3 regions of the Virgibacillus sp. LDC1 genome follow, and region 1 is predicted to be linked to each of the others. Evidence: riboswitches for the same ligand, from Rfam matches in the RefSeq annotation. Region 1 holds a riboswitch; each other region holds the start of a gene.
What was found. A riboswitch is a leader RNA that binds a small molecule or an ion and turns the genes downstream of it on or off. The one in region 1 is predicted to bind ZMP and ZTP.
Positions count from the first base shown of each region.

Region 2: another riboswitch for ZMP and ZTP. It lies ahead of rpiB (ribose 5-phosphate isomerase B); the one in region 1 lies ahead of OHJ21_RS11845 (bifunctional 5,10-methylenetetrahydrofolate dehydrogenase/5,10-methenyltetrahydrofolate cyclohydrolase).
Region 3: another riboswitch for ZMP and ZTP. It lies ahead of purT (phosphoribosylglycinamide formyltransferase 2); the one in region 1 lies ahead of OHJ21_RS11845 (bifunctional 5,10-methylenetetrahydrofolate dehydrogenase/5,10-methenyltetrahydrofolate cyclohydrolase).

Region 1 is NZ_JAOXLZ010000001.1:2,690,292-2,697,773, reverse strand. Features, by position in the region: gene OHJ21_RS11870 (GTP-binding protein) at 1-1,035, shown strand, start outside; gene OHJ21_RS11865 (YolD-like family protein) at 1,435-1,686, shown strand; gene OHJ21_RS11860 (CobW family GTP-binding protein) at 1,769-2,872, opposite strand; gene OHJ21_RS11855 (TIGR03943 family putative permease subunit) at 2,873-3,844, opposite strand; gene OHJ21_RS11850 (permease) at 3,942-4,952, opposite strand; ZMP/ZTP riboswitch at 5,110-5,189, shown strand; gene OHJ21_RS11845 (bifunctional 5,10-methylenetetrahydrofolate dehydrogenase/5,10-methenyltetrahydrofolate cyclohydrolase) at 5,257-6,105, shown strand; gene OHJ21_RS11840 (LacI family DNA-binding transcriptional regulator) at 6,421-7,413, shown strand.
Region 2 is NZ_JAOXLZ010000006.1:514,963-522,444, forward strand. Features, by position in the region: gene OHJ21_RS30135 (manganese efflux pump MntP) at 55-618, shown strand; gene OHJ21_RS30140 (low molecular weight protein arginine phosphatase) at 673-1,260, shown strand; ZMP/ZTP riboswitch at 1,362-1,443, shown strand; gene rpiB (ribose 5-phosphate isomerase B) at 1,558-2,022, shown strand; gene OHJ21_RS30150 (TIGR01440 family protein) at 2,108-2,692, shown strand; gene OHJ21_RS30155 (serine hydroxymethyltransferase) at 2,783-4,033, shown strand; gene upp (uracil phosphoribosyltransferase) at 4,377-5,006, shown strand; gene wecB (non-hydrolyzing UDP-N-acetylglucosamine 2-epimerase) at 5,071-6,228, shown strand; gene OHJ21_RS30170 (AtpZ/AtpI family protein) at 6,404-6,634, shown strand; gene OHJ21_RS30175 (ATP synthase subunit I) at 6,631-7,008, shown strand; gene atpB (F0F1 ATP synthase subunit A) at 7,044-7,482, shown strand, end outside.
Region 3 is NZ_JAOXLZ010000001.1:2,485,051-2,492,532, forward strand. Features, by position in the region: gene OHJ21_RS11015 (response regulator) at 1-189, opposite strand, end outside; gene OHJ21_RS11020 (MATE family efflux transporter) at 388-1,746, opposite strand; gene purT (phosphoribosylglycinamide formyltransferase 2) at 2,068-3,228, opposite strand; ZMP/ZTP riboswitch at 3,309-3,389, opposite strand; gene OHJ21_RS11030 (LysR family transcriptional regulator) at 3,452-4,327, opposite strand; gene dapA (4-hydroxy-tetrahydrodipicolinate synthase) at 4,439-5,338, shown strand; gene OHJ21_RS11040 (PAS domain-containing sensor histidine kinase) at 5,582-7,024, shown strand; gene OHJ21_RS11045 (hypothetical protein) at 7,052-7,482, shown strand, end outside.

The sequences.
Region 1 (7,482 bases):
CTGTCCCGAACGGATGAGAAGCTGGTCGAAATGTCCAACGGCTGCATCTGCTGCACGCTCCGGGAAGACCTGGTGCAGGAAGTTCAGAAGCTGGTACAGGAAAACCGTTTTGATTATATCCTCATTGAATCAACGGGTATCAGCGAGCCCGTGCCCGTTGCGCAGACCTTTGTCTATCCGGATGAGGTGTCCGGCGTCCAGTTGTCCGACCTTGCCCGGCTGGATTGCATGGTGACGGTTGTGGACGCGAACCGGTTCTGGAAAGACTTCTCTTCGGGCCAAAGCCTGCTCGATCGAAAGGAGGCGCTGGGCGATGAGGATACGCGGGAAGTCGTGGATCTGCTGATTGACCAGATTGAAATGTGTGATGTACTGCTACTAAACAAATGCGATCTGGTAAGCGAAGATGAATTGGCCAAGGTGGAAGGCATCCTTCGTAAGCTTCAGCCAAGCGCCAAAATCATACGCACCGAGAAAGGACAAGTCGCTCCTACGGAAATTCTGAATACCGGTTTATTCGATTTTGAAAAAGCCAGTCAGTCCCCCGGCTGGATTCAGGAGCTTCAGAAGGAAGAGCATGTGCCGGAAACGGATGAATACGGCATCAGCTCTTTTGTATATCGGAGAAGAAGACCGTTTCATCCGGAGCGCCTGGCAGAATTCTTGAGTGATTGGCCGGAAGAGGTCGTACGTGCAAAAGGGATCGCTTGGCTGGCTGTACGTGAGGATGTTGCGGCAAGTTTAAGTCAGGCCGGTCCTTCGATTCAATTCGGGCCTGCAGGATATTGGGTGGCTGCTTTAACCGAGCAGGAGCAGCAGGAGCTGATTCAGAGTGAGCCGGATGTGCAGAGAAAATGGGATGGCGCCTGGGGAGATCGGATGACGGAGCTCGTGATGATCGGGATTGGGATGGAACAGACCCAAATCGAACAGAAGCTGGACGAATGTTTGTTGAACGATCAGGAAATGCAGCTGGATTGGTCGACTTTTCATAATCCGCTGCCATGGATGGCCATCGAAGAGCTATCGCTGTAAGGCTATATTTTTTTGAATGAAATTAATCGTAATAATTACGAACAGTTGAGGGGCCACTCGTAGTGGCTTTGCTGTTCTTGATATACAGAGCGTATTGATGAATGTCGGATTAACATCTCCCACATGATCAGGTTTTCTAGAATATGATCCCCTTTTCGTAGACAGTGCTGAAGAAGAGCGCTACAGTTTACTTAAAGGGGATATTTGTCATGGAAAGTTCAACAAGTTATTCCCTGTTTATACGCATATTCTAATCCTTCATTCCGCTGCCCCAAGTATTCTGAATCGTATTTCATGTATAATAGGAAGTAGATTCCTAATTCAGTTATCTTAAAAGTTCAGTTTTCATTGAGAATGTAATGCTGACGCATGAACAACATAAAGCAGGAGGACAAGGTTATGGCAAAAGCAAAAGTTCCAAAGAGACCCACTAGAGATGAGTTTGTACTAGAAGAGCTCGGAAATCAGCTTACGGAAGCATACCAGGAGGAATCGGTCATCGTACTGACGGTCTGGGGATGGGAAGAAGCGGTCCGCGGACAAATCGATCAAATGGATTCCCGCACAGGGAAGGTGCATATGAAACAGAATGGCGTCATTACAAAGGTTCCTTTTATGGACATTATGGAAGTGAATTATCCTCGGGACTAATCCGAAGCATATCGAAAAAGGAGATCCTCTGTGGACCTCCTTTTTATTATATCTATTATCTATCCAACCAACCATCCAGCTTTCATTGCACCACGCCGCTTAGCAAGTCTTCCCACTCCTGGACGATGCGCGTTTTATTCAAACGATGGCCGATCAGCGTTAGATAGCCGCGCTGCAGCTGCAGCGTGCTTGGTTGGCACTCAAGCTGTGAACCCGCCCACTGAACTAGAGAGGGACCCGTCGAGAGATGAATGTAACCTTTGGCCCGAATCAGACTGGAGCCGAGAGCGGCGAGAAAAGTTTCAATTACGCTCATCTGAAGCGGGAAGGGAGATGGAGCAGATAATGTCAAGGTGTCCAGGCCCGTAAAGGAAGGGCTGCTGTGCCCGGACTCCTCTCCGTGCTGATGGCTATGGTGGTCAAGGTTAATGACTGTTCCCTCAGGGGCGTCGTGCCCATGCTTGCCGTGATCGTCAATCAGCGGTTTGTCCTGCTTACGATCCGCAAGATTCCCTTGCCTCCGGTTCGAAGGTGGAGACGAATGGATCCCATCCTCCCGGGGCTGAAGCTGAAGCGACGTAAACACTTCATTCTCATCCAACCGGCTGTAGTCGGTTACGGCCAGACTTGCCGTCGTGTTTATTTTTCGGATGGAGGTGATGACTTTGTTGATCTGTTTATCGTCGCAGTCCCCCGCCTTGTTCAGGATGATCATATCCGCGAAGCTAATCTGCCCCCTCAGGGTGCGGACCAGTTCACGGCTGGATGCGAAGTAGCTGTTGTATTCCAGAAATTTGCCGCAGTCGGCCAAGGCGATTTTGCGCTGGATTGAGATTTGATTAGACAGGGATGGATCCTGCAGATCCTCCAGGATCTGTTCAGGATTCGCCACGCCGGTCGTCTCGATGAATACGAGATCAGGCTTCTGATCGAACAGGGTCTGTAATGCTTGACCCAGCTCGTCTCGCCTGGTACAGCAGATACATCCGTCGAGCAGCTTCTCAATCGGAAGATCGGGCATTTCGCCGGAGACCGTATCGCCATCCACATCTTGTTCGCCCATCTCATTCATTAATACGGCGGTTCTCCACTGCCGCTTGGCGGCATACGCCAGCAGTCTGAGCAGCAGCGTGGTTTTGCCGCTTCCCAAAAACCCACTGATCAGTACAACAGGTATCTTGTTCATTTATTTGTTACCTCCCGGTATCGTTATGTTCGAATATAGTTCATCAAACTCCGCGACGGAGTCCGGATTCGTGAAAATGTAAGGGGATGCCGGCTGCTCAATCGGCTGAATCTGCTCCGCTTGAATTTGCAGAGTCTCTTTACCATTCAAGGTGGTAACCTGGATCGTGCCATCGATCTGAACCCACGTGTCATTAGCGAACGAGGCAGCATTTGTGCCGCGCACAAGAACCCCGAACGGGACAGCATCGGCCGTACAGCACATCACGAGGAATCGGCTGACGGCAAAGGTATCCTCATTCATATGCCCGTCGCGGAAGACGAAGCCTTGGACCGTGATGGCTTTACCTTGAAACTGCTCTTTATACATATCCATGGCCCCGACGGTTTCCGAGAAAATGTCCGGTTCCACCCGGATGACGGGCAGCGTATATAAGCGCTTGGCAAGCTCTGCAAACTCCACGCTATAGATGTCCGTGGCAACGAATCGTTCGTTTAATGTGAGGTCTTTTGGTGCTCCCTGATCAACTTCGGGTAATTGCTTATCCGTGCCCGAAAAGACGGAAGCGTTGCGGTCATCGGTTTTACGGCGTACATCGGGATTCGGATAGGTGTAGATCATGCCTTTTTTGGCAGCCATATCGCTGCCGAGGGCTTGGTCCGGCAGGAGCAGGCCAAACAGCAGCGGCACCATGAATAGCCCGTATACCGTTACGTTTTTGACAAGGCCGGCAGGAAGGGGGTGCTCGCAATCACACACCTCTCCGGAATCACCTGCAAGGGAATGCCACATCATGCCGAATGCAATGAACAACAGCGGAACCGGGCATAGAAGCAGCAGGGTCTGCATATGAGGCGCTAAGTAATATTCAAGCGAATCTGAAGCGTTCAGATGCATGATATAAGCGGCGAGAGACGCAACAAGCAGCGACCGGAGCGTATAGTGAATCCGTATCCTCAAACTGGACTTCATGGTCCCAATCACCTCCAATCTCAACGGGTACCTGGTGAGTCTGAACGGTCCCGGTAATCTCCTCTTCGTTTTTCGCAAATCTTCCTTCTCTCGCCAGCTAACCACCCAATAGAGCGTCAACGGCTACAGAGCCGATAAATACGAGCGTCATCACCAGCAGGCTTAAACCGATCACAAATTTGGTTTTGAAGGTAGCCGACAGCATGAGCAGGCTTTTGAAATCCAGCATCGGGCCGAGCACCAGGAAGGAAACAAGCGGGCCTACGGTAAAGGTATGCGTGAACGCCGATGCCACAAAGGCATCCGAAGTCGAGCAGAGGGACAGGATGAAAGCAAACCCCATCATGAACAAGTAAGAGGCGGCGGGACCGCTCCCCAATGCCAGCAGCTCCTCCCTTGGAATGAAGGATTGGATGCAGGCCGTCAGGAATGCGCCAAGAACCAGGTATTTGCCCATCTCAATCAGTTCGTCTCCGGCGTGGACAAACATGCTTCTCCATGTTTTGGGATGCTCATGCAGCTTGCGTCCGCCATTGGCGGAATCACGTTCGGAAAACTCTTGAAAAGAACGCTTGAGCGGGTTGCTCCTTGAAAAAACATAGACGAGCAAACCTACCGTCACCGCGACTGCAAAAGCCAGTCCCATCCGGCCGATCGTCACTTCGGGATGCGAACGGAAGGCCATGATCGTTGCAGCGAACACAATGGGGTTCAGGATGGGACCGCTGAGGATAAAGGTTACGGCGATGTAGGCAGGCATCCCCTTGAGCATCAACCTTCGGACGACCGGGATCATACCGCATTCACATATGGGAAACATGATCCCCAGCATGGAAGCGAACAGGACGCCGACGACCGGATTTTTGGGCGTGATACGACGCACCCATTGTTCTTTGACGAACATTTGCAGGAGGGACGAAATTAGCACCCCAAGCAGCACAAACGGAAGTGCCTCAAGGAAAATACCCGTAAAAATGGTTTTTACCTGCTGTATGTCATGGCTTGAGATTAGACTTGAATCCTTCTGCAGCCATATCGTCAAGACCGGAATCACGAAGACAAGCGGAATAATGAAGGGCAGCATTCTGAAGATTACCGGATATTTCATTTGGGCCTCCTGGAGCGATTTGATCTTAGGACATTCTATGCTTGTACCATCAGCAACATACGTGATTCCCCTAAATTAATCAAAAAGATTACGATTTAAAATGGTCAGTTTCGTAATCGGTAGCGCGATGTCCAAAGTCGTGGTATATTAAAAAAAGTTATCTATGTGTTACTGGCGTAGCTTGGGGTACCAAGAGGGAGCACATAGGATCATATGCCGTACGCCTGGGCAAGAGGTAAGGAGACGATGAAGTCGCCTTGCCTCTTTATGTTTTTTAAATACAATGGCGAAGGAGCGGATTAGCATGAGTAAGGAACCCGTAATTTTGGATGGAAAAAAGGTATCCGACGATATCAAGGCCAAGCTGGCCGTAAAGGTACAGGAATTGAAGCAGCAAGGGGTAACGCCTTGTCTGGCAACGATTCTGGTTGGCGATGATCCTGCCTCGGCGACCTATGTGCGGATGAAGGGAAATGCTTGCGAGCGGCTTGGCATCATATCGAAGAAAGTGGTACTGGAGACATCGACAACGACAACAGAGCTGATTGCCGCGATCCAAGAGCTGAACGAGGATCCGAATGTCCACGGCATTCTGCTGCAGCATCCGGTTCCGCATCATATCGATGAACGGGCGGCTTTTGATTCTATTGATATTGAAAAAGACGTGGATGGAGTGACCACGCTTGGTTTCTCGCAAAATGCGTTTGGTTTTGCCGATTACCCGTCTTGTACGCCTGCCGCGATTATTGCGATTATGGATTATTATGATCTGCCGATCGAAGGGAAGCATGCCGTGGTGGTCGGACGCAGTCCGATTCTGGGTAAGCCGGTATCGATGATGCTGCTTAATCGCAATGCTACCGTTACGATCTGCCACTCGAGAACGAAGAACCTTGGGGAGATTGTGTCCCAGGGGGATATCGTGGTTGCGGCCGTAGGCAAGCCTAATTTCATTCAAGGGGACTGGATCAAGCCGGGAGCCGTCGTATTGGATGCCGGCTATAATCCAGGCAATATCGGCGACTGCGATTACGAAGCCTGCGCGAAGTTGGCATCCGCAATTACACCAGTACCTGCCGGTGTTGGCCCCGTTACGATTGCTACATTGCTGAAGCATACCGTCGAATCGGCTGAGCGAACCGTGCAAGCCTAACAGTAACCATGTAATAACGGGATAAGGCACGGTTCATTTGCGCGTCCCGAAAGGGGAGTTGCATGGAGAATCCCCCTTTGAATCGCTTCGTTCCCCGCTAGAGTCTGGAACGCAGAAAAGTATTGCCCATCAAAGGCTCGGGGTGAAGTCTGCATTTCACGGATGCCCAGACGTCATGTTATAGTTAGGAAAAAGTGAAATCGAAGGGGAGAGATTCATGCACAAACGAATCATTGCCTGTTGTGTGGCGGAGCAAGGAGCTGCGGAGGTTTATCCGTTCGGTGCAGCGCCGCAAACGGCTCCCGGGAGAACCGAATGAAGAACACGATTGCAGATATTGCCAAAAAAGCCGGAGTTGCCAAAAGCACGGTCTCCCGTTTCTTAAACGGAGGTTCCGTCAGTCATGCGACACGCCAAAAGATTGAGCTGGTCATTCAGGAAACCGGCTATATTCCGAATTCGTTCGCACAGAGCTTGAAAGCGAAAAAAACCAACATGATCGGCACCATTGTGCCGCGTCTGGATTCATTCTCAGCATCGCAGACCGTTGCCGGCATGGATGAAGAATTAAGGAAACACGGTTATCATCTTCTCATCATCAATGCAAGCCAGGATTTATCCAGGGAGATAGAAGCGCTGTATGATCTCGCTAGGCAAAAAATATCTGGCATTATTTTATTCGCCACCCAGGTGACGGAAACACATCTTGCCGCGATTAAAGAGATCAGCATTCCCGTCATTCTGCTCGGACAACAGCATAAGGAGGTCCACAGCATGATTTATAACGACCATGCCGCAGGCTATGACATGGGCCGATATGTGCTGTCCAAGGGACACCGTCATATAGCTTATATCGGTGTGACGGAAAAAGACGTTGCTGTCGGAGTTCAGCGGAAAGAAGGGTTTCTGAAGGCGTTAAGCGAGTATGACGGGGTGGAAGCGATTTTCTATGAAAGTGGATTTAAGATGGCGGATGGAGTTGCGGAGGCTTTGGCTGTTTTTGAGCAAAACCGAACGATGCCTACTGCGGTGGTCTGCGCTACTGACAACATAGCGCTGGGCGTGATGAAAGCGGCGCACATGAGAGGCATTCATATTCCCAACGAACTCTCCGTTACCGGCTTTGGCGGATACGACGTAACCGAAGTGATTCATCCCGGATTGACAACCGTTAAATATGGATATTCCCAAGCGGGCCACCTCGCAGCTCAGCATATTATAAAGCTGGTCAACGACGAGCCTGTGGATTTCCTGACGGTCATGAATTGCGATATGATTCATCGGGAAAGCGTTGACAATCTAAATTAGGTATTTTATACTGAAAAAAACGGAACCGGTTCCAATACTGTTTTTGCCTGGTATTGGAGCTGAGTTCAT
Region 2 (7,482 bases), on a different contig from region 1:
TTTACCCCTTGTCCGCATATGGTGTACAAGACCATGGGACTTGGGGGAATGGGCATGCTGGAGGCGTCTGTCCAATCGGGACAGCTTGCGGCGATTCTGCTGATGGCGGTTGCACTCGGGCTAGACGCATTTTCGCTTGGAATCGGAGTTGGAATGAGAGGCGGTATGCGCTTAGGCCATATGCTGGGCATCAGTTTCATGATCGCGTTGTTTCACATGCTGATGCCGCTGCTGGGTTTATTTGCCGGCCGCTATGTAGGCATGTTACTGGGTCACGTCACAGGGCTTGCGGCCGGAGGGCTGCTGCTTCTGCTCGGCGGGCATATGATGTATAACGCCCTGCGGGGCGGAGAAGGACAGCGAATCCATCCTACCGCATTTTTAGGTATGCTGCTGTTTTCGCTTAGCGTCAGCATCGACTCCTTCTCGGTAGGCGTTTCGCTCGGGATGTTTGTGGATGATGTATTGTTGATCGTGATTTCCTTCGGGATCGTGGGCGGTTTGCTGTCCATTCTCGGCTTGCTGCTTGGCCGTCAGGTAAGCAACAAGCTGGGGGAGTACGGTGAAATGCTGGGCGGGCTGATTTTGGTCATCTTTGGCATGATGTTTATCTTTTGACGTTATATTTGTTACAATAACCCCAAAGAACCTACGAACGGGAGGAATGGGACCGTGAAAAATATACTGTTTGTCTGCACGGGAAATACCTGCCGCAGTCCGATGGCTGAAGGCATGCTGCGCAAGCTTGCCAAACAACGGGGCGTCCCGCTGGAAACGAAGTCCGCCGGTGTCTCGGCCGTGGATGGAATGCCGGTGTCCCATCATGCGGAATCCATACTGCGAGACCAGGATATCCAAGAACGCTTGGTGTCCAAACCATTGACCGCGAACCTGGTGGAGTGGGCAGACCTGATTCTGACGCTGACCCAGTCGCATAAGCAGTATGCGATAAGGCAGTTCCCGCATGCTGCAGACAAGATGCACACTCTGAAAGAGTTTGTTGAGGATGACCGCCGGGTGCTGGATGATCTGCGGGAACAGGATAGTCTGTATGCAGCGCTTGAGCTGGCCAGATCTCTGGGCCGCGATGTCAGCGACCGTGACCGGGAGCGTCTGATTGAGCTGCGACAGCGTATCCCGAGCTTCGATATCTCCGATCCTTTTGGAGGCTCGCGGGAGGAATATGAAGCGACGGCTGCAGAGATTCGGACGGCGTTGTTTCGTCTCTTGGACAAGCTGGAAGCGGATCAGCATAAATAGGGTCGGCTTAGACGGAATCGAAGAGTACATCCGTGCTCAAATGGCTAAAAAAGCCGCTTGCCTTTCACAAGGTATTGCTTTAAGATGAAGGTGAAAAACAAAAGATCCGGTGTAACTGGCGACGAAGTGGATGAAACCACGATGGAGCATCGGAATATACGGCCGGTCGCCTGGGCAAAGAGCATTTGGAGCACAATACGTGCGCCGACTGCTCTTTTTTCGTCTTTTGCGTGGAGTTTGGGTTATAATGAAACAAGCTAAAACGCAAAAGCGAACATACGAGGGGGTTTTTCATAGATGAAAATTGCATTGGGTACGGATCATGCCGGCATTCGTCTGAAAGAGGAAATCGTGGAAGTCATTCGGGGTCTTGGACACGAGGTGGAGGATCTGGGCTGCGGCTGTTCCGATTCCGTGGATTATCCCGATTATGCCCTACCGGTGTGCGAGAAGGTCGTCTCGGGTGAAGCGGATCGCGGCATTCTAATCTGCGGCACGGGCATCGGCATGAGCATTGCGGCCAACAAGGTGCCGGGTATTCGCTGCGCGCTGACCCATGATGTGTTCTCAGCCAAAGCGACTCGCGAGCATAACGACAGTAACGTGATTGCGCTGGGTGAGCGTGTCGTCGGTCCCGGACTTGCCGCCGAAATCGTCAGCGCATGGCTGACAACGGATTTCAGTCATGGCGAGCGCCATGTCGGCCGCGTGAACAAGATCAAGGCCATCGAGGAGCGTTACCTGAAGAATGAATCGCGATAGGTGAACGCGCGCGTAAAGCAGCTGCGGCTATCGTGATAGGGGAATGAAGCATCTTCTGTGAAAAAATCATCGGGAGGACTGTGACATGACGGATATCTCCAAGGTTTCCTTGAACGAACAGACAGCGCGTATTGTCCGCGAACTGGCCGAAGCGGCCGTCTTAGGCCCTGGTAAAGTGCTGGTCATCGGAGCCAGTACCAGTGAAGTGGTCGGACGACGGATCGGTACAGGAGGCGCTTTAGAAACGGCTCAGCAGCTCCTTCAGGGCATTGCCGAGGTTCAAACGGAATTCGGTTTTGCTGTGGCCTATCAATGCTGTGAGCATCTGAACCGTGCGCTTGTCATGGAACGCGAGCTGCTTGAGCGGCTGGGCTTGACGGAAGTGGCGGCTGTTCCCATTCCGGGAGCGGGCGGGTCGATGGCTTCCGCAGCTTACCGCAGCATGAAGGAGCCTTGCCTTGCGGAATCGATTGAAGCCCATGCGGGTGTCGATATCGGCGAGACGCTGATCGGCATGCATTTGCGGAGAGTGGCGGTTCCGTTCAGGCCGAGCGAGCGTTATATCGGAGAGGCGCGCGTAACCGCGGCTTATACCCGCCCGAAGCTGATTGGCGGAGAACGCGCGGTGTACCGGCTTGAGCAGAGGGATGATTCCACGCTGTGCGATTGATTCGAATGAGAACTCGCTTTTTTAATGATGACAACTTGTAGTTTTGAATTTGCAAGAAAAAATAATGATTGATTATGGGAGGATATGAACATGATGGAACATTTGCGGAAGAGTGACCCGGCTGTATTGGAAGCGATGGATTTGGAGCTGAAGCGTCAACGCAGCAACATTGAACTGATTGCCTCTGAGAATATTGTCAGCGAAGCGGTTATGGAAGCCATGGGGACCGTTCTGACGAATAAATATGCGGAAGGCTACCCTGGCAAACGCTATTACGGTGGCTGTGAGCGTGTGGATATCGTGGAAGATATCGCCCGTGACCGTGCCAAAGAACTGTTCGGAGCCGAGCATGCCAACGTTCAGCCGCACTCCGGTGCCCAAGCGAACATGGCGGTATATTTGGCAGCCCTGAAACCTGGAGATACCGTGCTCGGCATGAACCTGGCCCATGGCGGCCATTTGACTCACGGAAGCCCGGTTAACGCTTCCGGCCTTCTGTACAATTTCGTTGCCTACGGCGTGCAAGAAGACACGTTCCTTATCGATTACGACGAAGTCCGCAAAGCGGCATTCAAGCATCGCCCTCGCCTGATCGTGGCGGGTGCAAGTGCATACCCTCGCATCATTGATTTTGAAAAGCTTGCTGCCATCGCGAACGATGTTGGTGCGTTGTTTATGGTCGATATGGCCCATATTGCAGGTCTCGTTGCGGCAGGACTTCATCCGAATCCGGTTCCGCATGCCCATTTTGTAACGACAACGACGCATAAGACGCTTCGCGGACCTCGAGGCGGTATGATTTTGTGCAAAAAAGCTTGGGCGCAAGCGATCGATAAAGCGGTATTCCCCGGCTCCCAAGGCGGCCCACTCATGCATGTCATTGCTTCCAAGGCCGTTGCGCTTGGCGAAGCATTGGATCCGTCCTTCAAGACGTATGCAGAGAACGTCGTAAAGAACGCGAAAGTGCTGGCCGATACCCTGATCGAGGAAGGTCTGAACATCGTATCCGGCGGAACCGATAACCACCTGATGCTTGTGGACACCCGTAATCTGGACATCACCGGTAAAGACGCGGAGAAAGTTCTGGACTCCATCGGCATTACCGTGAACAAGAATGCCATCCCGTTTGATCCGACCAGCCCGTTCGTCACCAGCGGTATCCGTATCGGTACCCCTGCGGTTACTTCCCGGGGTATGGATGAGCAAGCGATGGTGACCATCGCGAAAATTATAGCCATGACATTGAAGCAGCCGAAAGACGAGGCAACGCTTGAAAAAGCAGGCCGTTTGGTGGCTGAGCTTACAGATCAATATCCTCTCTATGCTGAAATGAAATATTAATCACAGTTTCCTTTGCATAAGAAGCCTATGATAAGAGGACCCCGCCTGATGCAGGTGGGGTCCTTTTAGGAGCTATAAACATTCTGGCCAGATTGCTATGCTCTCATTTTCCCAGTCAGGTTGCTTCCCGGTTAGCATCAATATAGGCGAGAATGGAAAACCTAGGTTCAGGGCAGAAGAAGATCCGGTTCGATTATAAGGTCAAAAACTCATGGAATAAAACATGACCCGTGCAGGTGTCAATTGACTAGAGGGAATGATATAATAGACAGGATTTATGGAGCTCACAAATATTTACGCCCATATTGAAATAACATTTGTACTCAAACCGGAGGGACCAGACATGGGAAAATTGGTGATTTGTGATCACCCGTTGATTCAACACAAACTTACATTTATCCGCGATATGCGGACTAACACAAAAGACTTTCGCGAATTGGTAGACGAAGTCGCGACTTTGATGGCTTATGAAATTACGCGGGAGGTTCCTCTTGAATCGATATCCGTGCAGACGCCGGTAGCTGAAACCCAAGGAAAAGTCATTTCCGGCCGCATGCTCGGCTTGGTACCGATCCTGCGCGCCGGTCTAGGCATGCTGGACGGAGTTGTTAAGTTGCTTCCTGCTGCAAAAGTAGGGCATGTCGGATTGTTTCGTGACCCCGAAACGCTTCAGCCTGTTGAATATTATACAAAGCTTCCAACCGATGTTACGGAACGGGAATTGATCGTCATCGATCCGATGCTCGCGACAGGCGGGTCCGCCATCGCTGCGATCGACGTGCTGAAGAAACGCGGCTGTACCCAGATCAAGATGATGAACCTCGTGGCTGCACCGGAAGGTGTGAAGGCTGTCCATGATGCCCATCCTGACGTGGACATCTATGTTGCTGCTCTCGATGAGGGTCTTAACGACCATGGTTACATCGTACCGGGCCTTGGTGATGCAGGGGATCGGTTGTACGGCACGAAATAGAGCCAAGCCAGTCATTCGTACGTCTTGAATATTTGAAAACAAGCAAAGAGGGGTATTTTCAAACATGTCAAAAGTGAAAGTGATGACTATATTTGGGGTCCGCCCCGAAGCGATCAAGATGGCGCCGCTTATTCTGGAGCTTCAACGTCACCCCGAGCATATTGAGTCGGTCGTTTGTGTTACTGCGCAGCATCGGCAAATGCTGGATCAGGTGCTGGATGTATTCAAGATTGTTCCGGACTATGACCTGGATGTCATGAAGGACCGTCAGACGCTCAACGAGATCACCGTCCGCGTTCTGGAGGGTCTTGAGCCTGTTCTGCGTGAAGCCAAGCCGGATATCGTATTGGTGCACGGCGACACGCTGACAACGTTCCTGGCCAGCTATGCAGCCTTTCTGCAGCAGATTCAGGTCGGCCATGTAGAGGCGGGTCTGCGGACATGGAACAAGCTGAACCCTTATCCGGAGGAGATGAACCGTCAGCTGACCGGCGTGCTTGCTGATCTTCACTTTGCGCCGACGAACTGGTCCGCCGAGAATCTCCGCAAGGAGAACAAGCCGGAATCCCGCATTTATGTAACGGGTAATACGGCTACGGACGTGTTCCAGTACACGGTGCGTGAAGGTTATACCCATCCGGTTCTGGATTGGGCGCAGGGCAAACGCTTGATCCTGATGACGGCACACCGCCGCGAATCCCAAGGGGAGCCGCATCGTCAAATATTTGAAGCGGTAAAGCGCATTGCCGATGAATTTGAGGATATCGCCATTGTGTATCCTGTGCATCCGAGCCCTGCCGTTAAAGAGCCGGCTCATCGCATTTTGGGAGATCACCCGCGCATCAAGCTGATTGATCCGCTGGATGTCGTGGACATGAACAATATCTACACCCATACGCATTTCATCATTACGGATTCCGGCGGCATGCAAGAGGAAGCTCCGTCGTTCGGTGTGCCGACGCTGGTGCTTCGGGATACGACGGAACGTCCGGAGGGCATTGAGGCCGGTACCCTGGAGCTGGTAGGCACCCAGGAGGAGAACGTGTATGAACGCATTAAGGTTCTGCTGACCGATCAGGAGCTCTACGAAAAGATGAGCAAAGCTGCTAATCCGTATGGCGATGGACAAGCCTCACAGCGAATTGTCAATGCGATTTTGCACCATTTCGGCATCCGAAAAGAGCGTCCTGAAGAATTTCACAGAATGTTCACAAAGGTATAGTTTACCGTATTCTGATGGGCAAGGAGACAGCATACAGTTGAACTGTACGGTTACCGCGGCGTTTTGCGCAATTTAGACTGCTCAAAACGCCGATTTTACACGGTAAATCCATCAAATCGATTCATTGACAAACTCTTGTTATATTCAGTAAAATGAGTTGGGATTAGAGGTTCATATGAAAAATCCGAAAAGTCAAGATAACCCTTGGTTGATAGCGCTATACATTAGCGGGGCTGGCGGTTTGCTAGCCGCTTACATTCTCATCGGTTTTTTTACCGGGCGATGGCTCATGAATCATTTGGACGGGCCCAGAGTGTGGCTTGCCATTGGTACGCTTTCGGGGCTCTTTGTAGGGATTTTGAATATCGCTCTTCTCATTAAAAAGTTTTTGGGGGCGCAGGCGTGAATGATTTGACTTCCATTGTGAACGCTGTATTTAGAGTATCCTTACTCTTATTGTCTGCCTTGTTTCTCGGATGGGCTCTCTATCCGGAATTCCGCCCGGTTTTTATGGGGTTGATCATGGGCATGGCGGCGGGATTGTTTAATGTACGCTTCCTCTCCATGAAAGTGCAGCAGCTGGCGCAATTGGCTGTCGATCCGGAACCGAAAAAGTACAACTTCGGCTTCATTACGAGATTGTGCATCGGGCTTCTGATTGCTATCTTCGCCGTAAAACTCGAGCAGGTATCCTTCGGCGGTGCAATCGCCGGTCTGTTCATACCCCAATTGTTGACCATTCCTGTCAGCATTGTGTTCAGTTTGAGAAACAATCATTGATCAGCGCTAACTTGGAAAGGGGTGAAAACAATTTTATGCATGATTCACCGATTATCAAACTTGGCGGATTGAATATTGATCTTTCAGCGATATTAATGCTTCTTGTCACCTGTGTGGTGGTGTTCGTATTATGTCGACTGGCGGTACGTAATCTATCTGTCGAAAACCCTTCCAAACTGCAAAACTTCATGGAATGGGTAGTGGAATTTGTGCAAGGCGTCGTAGCGAGTGCGATGGATCTGAAGAAAGGGAAAGCTTACATATCATTGGGGCTTACTCTGATCCTGTTCATCTTTGTAGCGAACTTGCTGGGCCTGCCGTTCTCAATTATCACCGACTTACCGGAGAACTTCGAAGTCTTTGGCCAGCCAATCCTGGCTACGCTCGGACTTGAACATGGCCACTATGCTCACGTATTGTGGTGGAAGTCGCCAACAGCGGACATTTCCGTTACGGCCGGTCTTGCGATCGTTG
Region 3 (7,482 bases), 210 kb from region 1:
CCCATCCTGAAACGGCATACTGATATCGGTAATGACAACATCCGGCTCCAATCGCTCCGCAAGCTCCACGGCCTCTCTCCCGTTCTCCGCCGTTCCCTCGATCTTGAATCCACAGGCTCCCCACTGGATTTCCTGCACGAGTCCCTCCCTTACGTCGGCTTCGTCGTCCACTAACAGCACTTTATACAAGGCAACCCCTCCTGTTCTATTCTGTCAAATTAGTTAAAAGAATCTAATGTGATCTTACCGCGGCGCATCCAAATTTGGAATGCATCATTTTCACGCTTTTTAAAAGCAAAAAAAAGAACGAATGCACGGCTCTTGAGCAACAGAGTGATTTCTGTTCTTTAAGTCATGATTCGTTCTGTATTCGATTGTGTAAAGTCCTTACGCCTGAACCGGTATGGAGACGGGTTTAGCAGGCGTGCTTAATCTTTTAATGCTCAGGGAGTAGGCAATACCGAGCGGAATGACGGCTCCGAGCCAAGCCAAGGGATTCGCCAGGCTTGCGCCGAGGAACCCGATCTGCGCGGTCAGGAAGATGGCAGCCAATACCCGCATGATCAGTTCCATGATGCCGGCTACGGTTGGGATAAAGCTCTGTCCCAGCCCCTGCAGCGTGAAGCGGTAGATGAACAACAGCGACAGAAGCAAATAGGTGCTGCCGTTCGATAAGAAATACAGCTTGCTAAGGGACAGCAATTCTTCTTGTCCTTGACCGACGAAGAGGCTGACGGCTGCAGGACCCGCGAATATAACCAGCAAGCCCACGGCGATGCTGAAAGATCCCGAGACCCAAATGCATTGTTTAACTCCGAGCTTAATTCGGTCTATGCGATTCGCTCCGAAGTTCTGGGCGGCAAAAGTCGCCATCGTAATGCCAAAGGAACTCATGGGCTGCGTAGCGAGCATGTCAATCTTCTGAGCCGCAGTATATGCGGCTACGGCTGTTGCCCCGAGACCGTTAAGCGTAATCTGTAAGATGATGGCTCCGATCGCAATAATGGAGGCTTGGAAGCCCATCGGGAAACCGACCCACATATGCTGGCGTATAAATTTCCAATCGATGGACCAATCGGCATTCTTGAACTGCAGAAGCGGAACCTTTTTATGAATGTATAATAAGCAGAGAAGGCAGGAGAACAGCTGCGAGACCACCGTGGCCAGCCCTGCCCCGGCTACGCCCATCTTGAATACAAGAATAAACAACAGATCGAGAACGATGTTCAGAATGCTTGCGACCACCAAGAAGAGAAGCGGCGTCCGACTATCCCCGAGCGCTCTGAGCAGGTTAGCCAGCAAGTTGAACAGAACGGCTGCGCCAACGCCCCAGTTAATGACGATTAAATACGAATAAGCATCATCCAAAATTTCTGCCGGCGTATTCATCATGACGAGGACGGGCTTCGTAAATATGACACTCACAATTGTGAGGAAAACCGTGAATACAAGACTAATCCATATACTCGTTCCCACGCTTTTGCGAACGCCCGCGATATCCTTGGCGCCAAAGCGCTGCGCCGTTATGATGGACAAACCTGCCGTCAAGCCTTGGGCAAAGCCAATGACAAAAAACAAAATACTGCCTGTCGAGCCAACGGCCGCAAGAGCGTTCACACCAATGGTCCGTCCCACGATCAGGGTATCAGCCATATTATAAAATTGTTGAAAAATATTTCCGATCAAAAGCGGGATCGTAAACATAATGATCAGCCTGATCGGACTTCCTTGCGTCATGTCTCTCATGTAGATTCTCCTATGCCGTCATAAACGTTCCTCTATATATTTATTGGGTATGATCATGCTTTAAACCGTGCCTATAAAGCATCGCATTGAAAACATTATAATGGGTGAGGGTCGTTTGTATTCTTGTGTATCTTATCACGAAAGAACATAAATTTCTGCATATTTATCATCAAAACCTAAACGAAAACAAGACATGATGATCAGGACGGTTCATACCCGTTCTAATCCACGAAATAACGTCAATGAAAAAAGATCAACCGGTTAATCGGTTGATCTTTTTTTATATGATCATGGAAGCACCATCCTAAGAATCAAGAACGATTATGCTTCTTCAACAGCAAGCTTATCCAAAGCCTGCTTCGCACGCGAACGCGCTTCTTCCACTGCGCCGGCGGTTGACAACGCTACTGCGACCCGTCTTCCGACCTTGGTCACCGGTTTCCCAAAAATGCGCAGCTGCGTATTCGGAACAGCCAGTGCTTGCTCGGCGCCGGTAATTGTGTAACTCTCCAGCTCTCGCGCCGCTTTCAGCGGACGGCTGGCTCCCGGCGTTATCCATTCGATCTCCGGGATCGGAAACCCTAGAATGGCGCGGACGTGAAGCGCGAATTCTGATAAATTTTGCGTGACCAGCGTAACCAATCCGGTATCATGCGGTCGCGGAGATACCTCGCTAAAATACACTTTATCCTCGGCCAGGAACAATTCAACACCAAACAATCCATAACCGCCAAGCTCGTCGGTAATCGTCCTTGCAATATATTTAGCTTCCTCGATCTGCTCTTCGGACATGTCGTGCGGCTGCCAGGATTCGATATAGTCCCCGCTCTCCTGAATATGCCCGATTGGAGCACAGAAGTTTGTTCCATTGACGGAGCGGACGGTCAGAAGCGTGATCTCCGATTGGAACGTAATGAATTCTTCAATGATCACTCTTCCGTTCTGTACACGACCGCCTTCCATGGCGATGTTCCAGCAGGGCTCAATATCCCCTTCGGAGCGACATACACTCTGGCCTTTGCCAGAGGAACTCATCAGAGGTTTAATCACGCACGGGAACCCCATGTCCAGGACAGCCTGTTTAAATTCCTCATACGTATCGGCAAATCGGTAGTCTGCAGTAGGAAGTCCCAACGCCTCTGAAGCTAACCGGCGAATCCCTTCACGGTCCATCGTAAGCTTCGCAGCTCTGGCAGTAGGTATAACCCGATACCCCTCTACCTCCAGCTTAACCAGCTCCGAGGTAGCCAGTGCCTCGATTTCGGGCACGATCAAGTCCGGTTTCTCCTGCTCGATAATTGCGCGCAATCTCTCCCCATCCAGCATATCGATGACATAGCTATGATCGGCAACATGCATGGCAGGAGCGTCGGCATAACGATCGACGGCTACGGTTTCAACCCCCAATCTCTGGGCCTCAATGATGACTTCTTTCCCCAGTTCTCCCGAACCTAGCAGCAGTATTTTCTTCGTTTTTAACATCGTGGTTTTATCCCCTTTTCGTAGTTTCAGAGACTTATAAAAGCAGAAGATAATAAAGAGGTAAGGGAAATAAACTCCCTTACCTCTGCCCAGGCGTACGGCCGTCGTCATCTATGTGCTCCCTCATGGTCCCCCATGCTACGCCAGTCACACATAAACCTATACATTGTTATTTAAATCATACTGAATCTTCCCGCTAATTGCAATATCACCCGAGGCGACATTAGGATTTAGACTTCAGCATATCGATTGCATCCTTCAGCGATTGTGAAAGCCACTTCTTGGGGTGAATGACCAGCTGAATATCCAAACGAATGTCAGAATGCGCAAAGGGAAGAATCGCAAGCTCACCACGCTTGATTTCCTCCTCTGCTACCATCCTCGGCAATAATGAGATACCCGTACCGGACATCACATATCTCTTGATTGCCTCGGGATTGCCCAATTCCAGCCCTATTCGCATTGGAACTCCGCTGGCACGCAGCACCTTTTCCAACATCATGCGGTAATTACAACTACCCTCGGGCATAATCCATTCGGCATCAGCCAGATGTTCTAGCTCTATGACCGGTTCAACATGAAGCGGATGATCCGGATGGGCAATCAGCAGGAGGGGCTCTTCCCGAACGGGGATCCAATTCAAGGAGGAATCCTCCGGTTTTTCATCCAAAATAAGACCGAGATCGTACTCGCCTTCTCTCACCTTACTGATGATGTTATCTTCACGATCCGGTTGTAAACGGATGACAAGATCCTCATGCCTTAGTTTCAGTTGGTGAATGACGGACGGAAGAAAATAAGCGGCCAACGAGTCTATCGTTCCGATCGATAAGGTGCCTCCACCTTGCTTGGTCAGCTTTTCCTTCGACTGCTGAAACAGATCCAGCATTTGAACGGCATACTTGAACAGCTCCTCACCCGACTTCGTCAGGCGCAAGCCTCTGCCATACCGCTCAAACAGCTTGACGCCGTATTCCTTCTCCAGCTTCTGAATTTGGGTGGTTACGCTGGATTGGGCATAACCCAACTCATCCGCGGCTTTTGTAAAGCTCTGGCGAATCGCAACCTCCCTGAAGGTTTGCAGGTAGATAAGTTCCATCACTCTCTCCTTATCAATAATATTGATAATAACTATCTATTATTATAGATAACGCCGATCTTAATTCCCATGATAAAGTATAGCCATCATCCATGAATTGGAGGAAAGATTATGCTGACTCAGCAAGAACTGCATGGCATTTATGTTCCTGTGATCACTCCCTTTTCACAGGAGTACGAACTGGATCGTCCGTCTTATCATCGTTATTTAAAGAATTTGTTATCCTATGATATTCAGGGATTGGTCATCAACGGAACGACCGGTGAAGCGCCGACCGTAGCTTGGGAGGAAGTCGTGCAGGTTGTGGAGGAAACGCGTGAGAGTCTGGACGGACGGCTATTGCCCCTTATCATAGGTACCGGTACAAATGATACGGTGTCCAGTATGAAACGAACGGAACTGGCAGGTCATATCGGTGCTGATGCGGTATTGGTGGTCACGCCGTATTACAGTCGCCCTTCGATCGATGGTATCCTGCAGCATTTCCGAAAGGTGGCCGAGGTCGGGATCCCGGTCATTCTGTACGAGGTTCCTTCGCGTACAGGAATCCGGTTACCGGTTGATGCCGTAAGAAGAATCATGGAGATCCCCGGGGTGATCGGGGTGAAAGACAGCACCGAGAGTACGGAGCTTACGAGAAGTTTATCCCAATACGATACAAAGCCCGTTCTATGCGGCAACGATGTCCTCTTTCATGAGATGCTGTGTCATGGAGCTTCTGGCGGAATTCTGGCATCGGCTAATGTGAATACCGAGGCTTTCATTCGGGTGTTTCAATTAGCTGCCCGGGGAGATTATTCTCGATCCGAAATGGAGTTTGAAGTCCTGCTCCCCTACATTCATAAGCTGTTCGAAGAATCCAATCCCGCTCCGCTAAAATGGCTGCTTGCCCAGCAAGGCCTGATCTCATCGGATATCCTTCGTCTGCCTATGGGGCCCATTACGGAAAAGCTTAAGCTATCTTTAGATCACGCAATTCAACAACTGACAAACACCGACTTCTCGGTGTAACCTGCTTTCTCCTCGAGAACGGCTAGGCGTACTCGCTGCCTTGCCATTCTTAAGCTGAAAGATTCATGTTATGGGGCATGCACACTTTCAATTCAGGACAAATGTGATGGATGATGCAGATTTTTATGCGAAAGTATGAAATTCCTGCTTAGATCTATCGCTTTAAAGGATTGATGAATGATTTCGACCCACTTATAATATGGGTACATTCAATCCTCCCAGAATTTTGAAAGGAGACTTGCAGTGCTGCCCTATTCCAGCCCTAATCATGATTTTGCCTTTGAACAATCTGTAATCGGAATGGCAATGGTATCGCTTGATGGAACGATTCTCAAGGTCAATTCGGCACTATGTGATCTATTGGGATACACACAGCAGGAGTTAACTGCCGGGGCGCCGCAAGAAGAAAACAGCTTCCGCGAGTTACTGAATCGAGTGGTTCAGAACGCAAGAGCTGCGCATGGCCTTCAGCAATCCGTAACCCCGTTTGAATATGCTTATCGCCATCCGTCCGATCGCGAGTTATACCTTCATGCACGTTGCAGCATTGAGCAGGATCCGGAGCAGGGTCCCAAGGGATATTTGGTACAATTCGAGGATCGAACGCTGCTGAGACAGCTCATGAACCAGCTGGAGCAGAAGGAACAGAAGCTCAACGAGAAGGAACATTCTTTTCTGCAGCTGCTTGAAGGACTGCCCCTCTCCGTACTCATCACAAAAAAGGGCATTGTCCACTATGTTAATCCTGCCGGGCTCAGACTTGTTAACGCTACGCATCCCCGTGACGTCCTTGGAATTTCAACCGACGTGATCGTTGACGCATCGTACCATAACGCATTGATGAAACGCAGGGCAAAATATGCGGAGAGCGGAGAGATCGGAAGCGTCGATTATTTGATACGCTGTCTGGACGGGCAAGAGAAAATGGTCAACGGGTTCACGTTCATCATCAATTATGATGGCGAGAAAGCTGCGGTCGGGATCTTCAGAGATATCACAGAACAGCAGATAGAAGAGGATCGCGTGATGCAATCCGAGAAGCTGACCACCGCCGGTCAGTTGGCCGCCGGCATTGCCCATGAAATTCGGAATCCATTAACTTCGATTAATGGATTCGTGAAGTTGCTGCGATCAGCGGAACGCAGCAACGAGCTCTATTTTGAAATCATTGAATCGGAGCTCAAACGCATCGAGCTCATTGTCAATGAACTCCTGGTACTTTCGAAACCGCAGGGCGTTCACGTGAGCGGACCCATCGACGTGTATGCCATTATGGAACAGATCATTACGCTTATGAAGGTTCAAGCAGCCCTCAAAAATATCGAGATCATCCCTCATTATCCGAGGGTACCGGTCTTCGTCCAGGGTGAAGTCAACCAGCTCAAGCAAGTATTCATCAATCTGCTGAAAAATGCCATGGAAGCGATGAATCAAGGCGGCACCATTACCCTGGACATCCTGCACAACGCTCAAGAGGTCCAAATTATCGTGCAGGATGAAGGGGTTGGAATGACGCAGGAGCAAATCCAATCCCTGGGACAGCCTTTTGTTACGACCAAAGACACCGGGACGGGACTCGGACTGATGATTACCAAGAACATTATTCATAATCATGGCGGAACGATGAACGTAGAGAGCATACCTGATCATGGGACAACCTTTACGATCCATTTACCGGCTTTATAACGCATACATATTATCGGAGGAAAAGGCATGGACAATCAGGAACCCAAAACACATAAACAATTTGCGATGGAATGCTTCAATCAAGTATGGGATATCTTGGAGAACGCACAGCGTACGCCGGAAGACGAGGAAAACATGATTCACATATGTCACAGCTCGTTTTGGCACTGGACACGAGTTGAAGATCATACACAGCGCAACCTTTCCATTGGATATTGGCAGCTCTCCAGAGTGTATGCGGTAGTAGGGCAAGGCGATCAAGCGCTGCGTTATGCCCAGCGCTGCATCATTGTCGGATCATCGGCAAGCCTCGAGCCATTCTATATAGGTTACGGGTATGAAGCGGAAGCCCGAGCCTATTTGGTCCTAGGAAACAAGGAGCAAGCTATGGCATCCAAAAAAAACGCGACAAGGTATCTCGATAAGGTAATCGACCAGGATAGCCATCAGATGCTTGC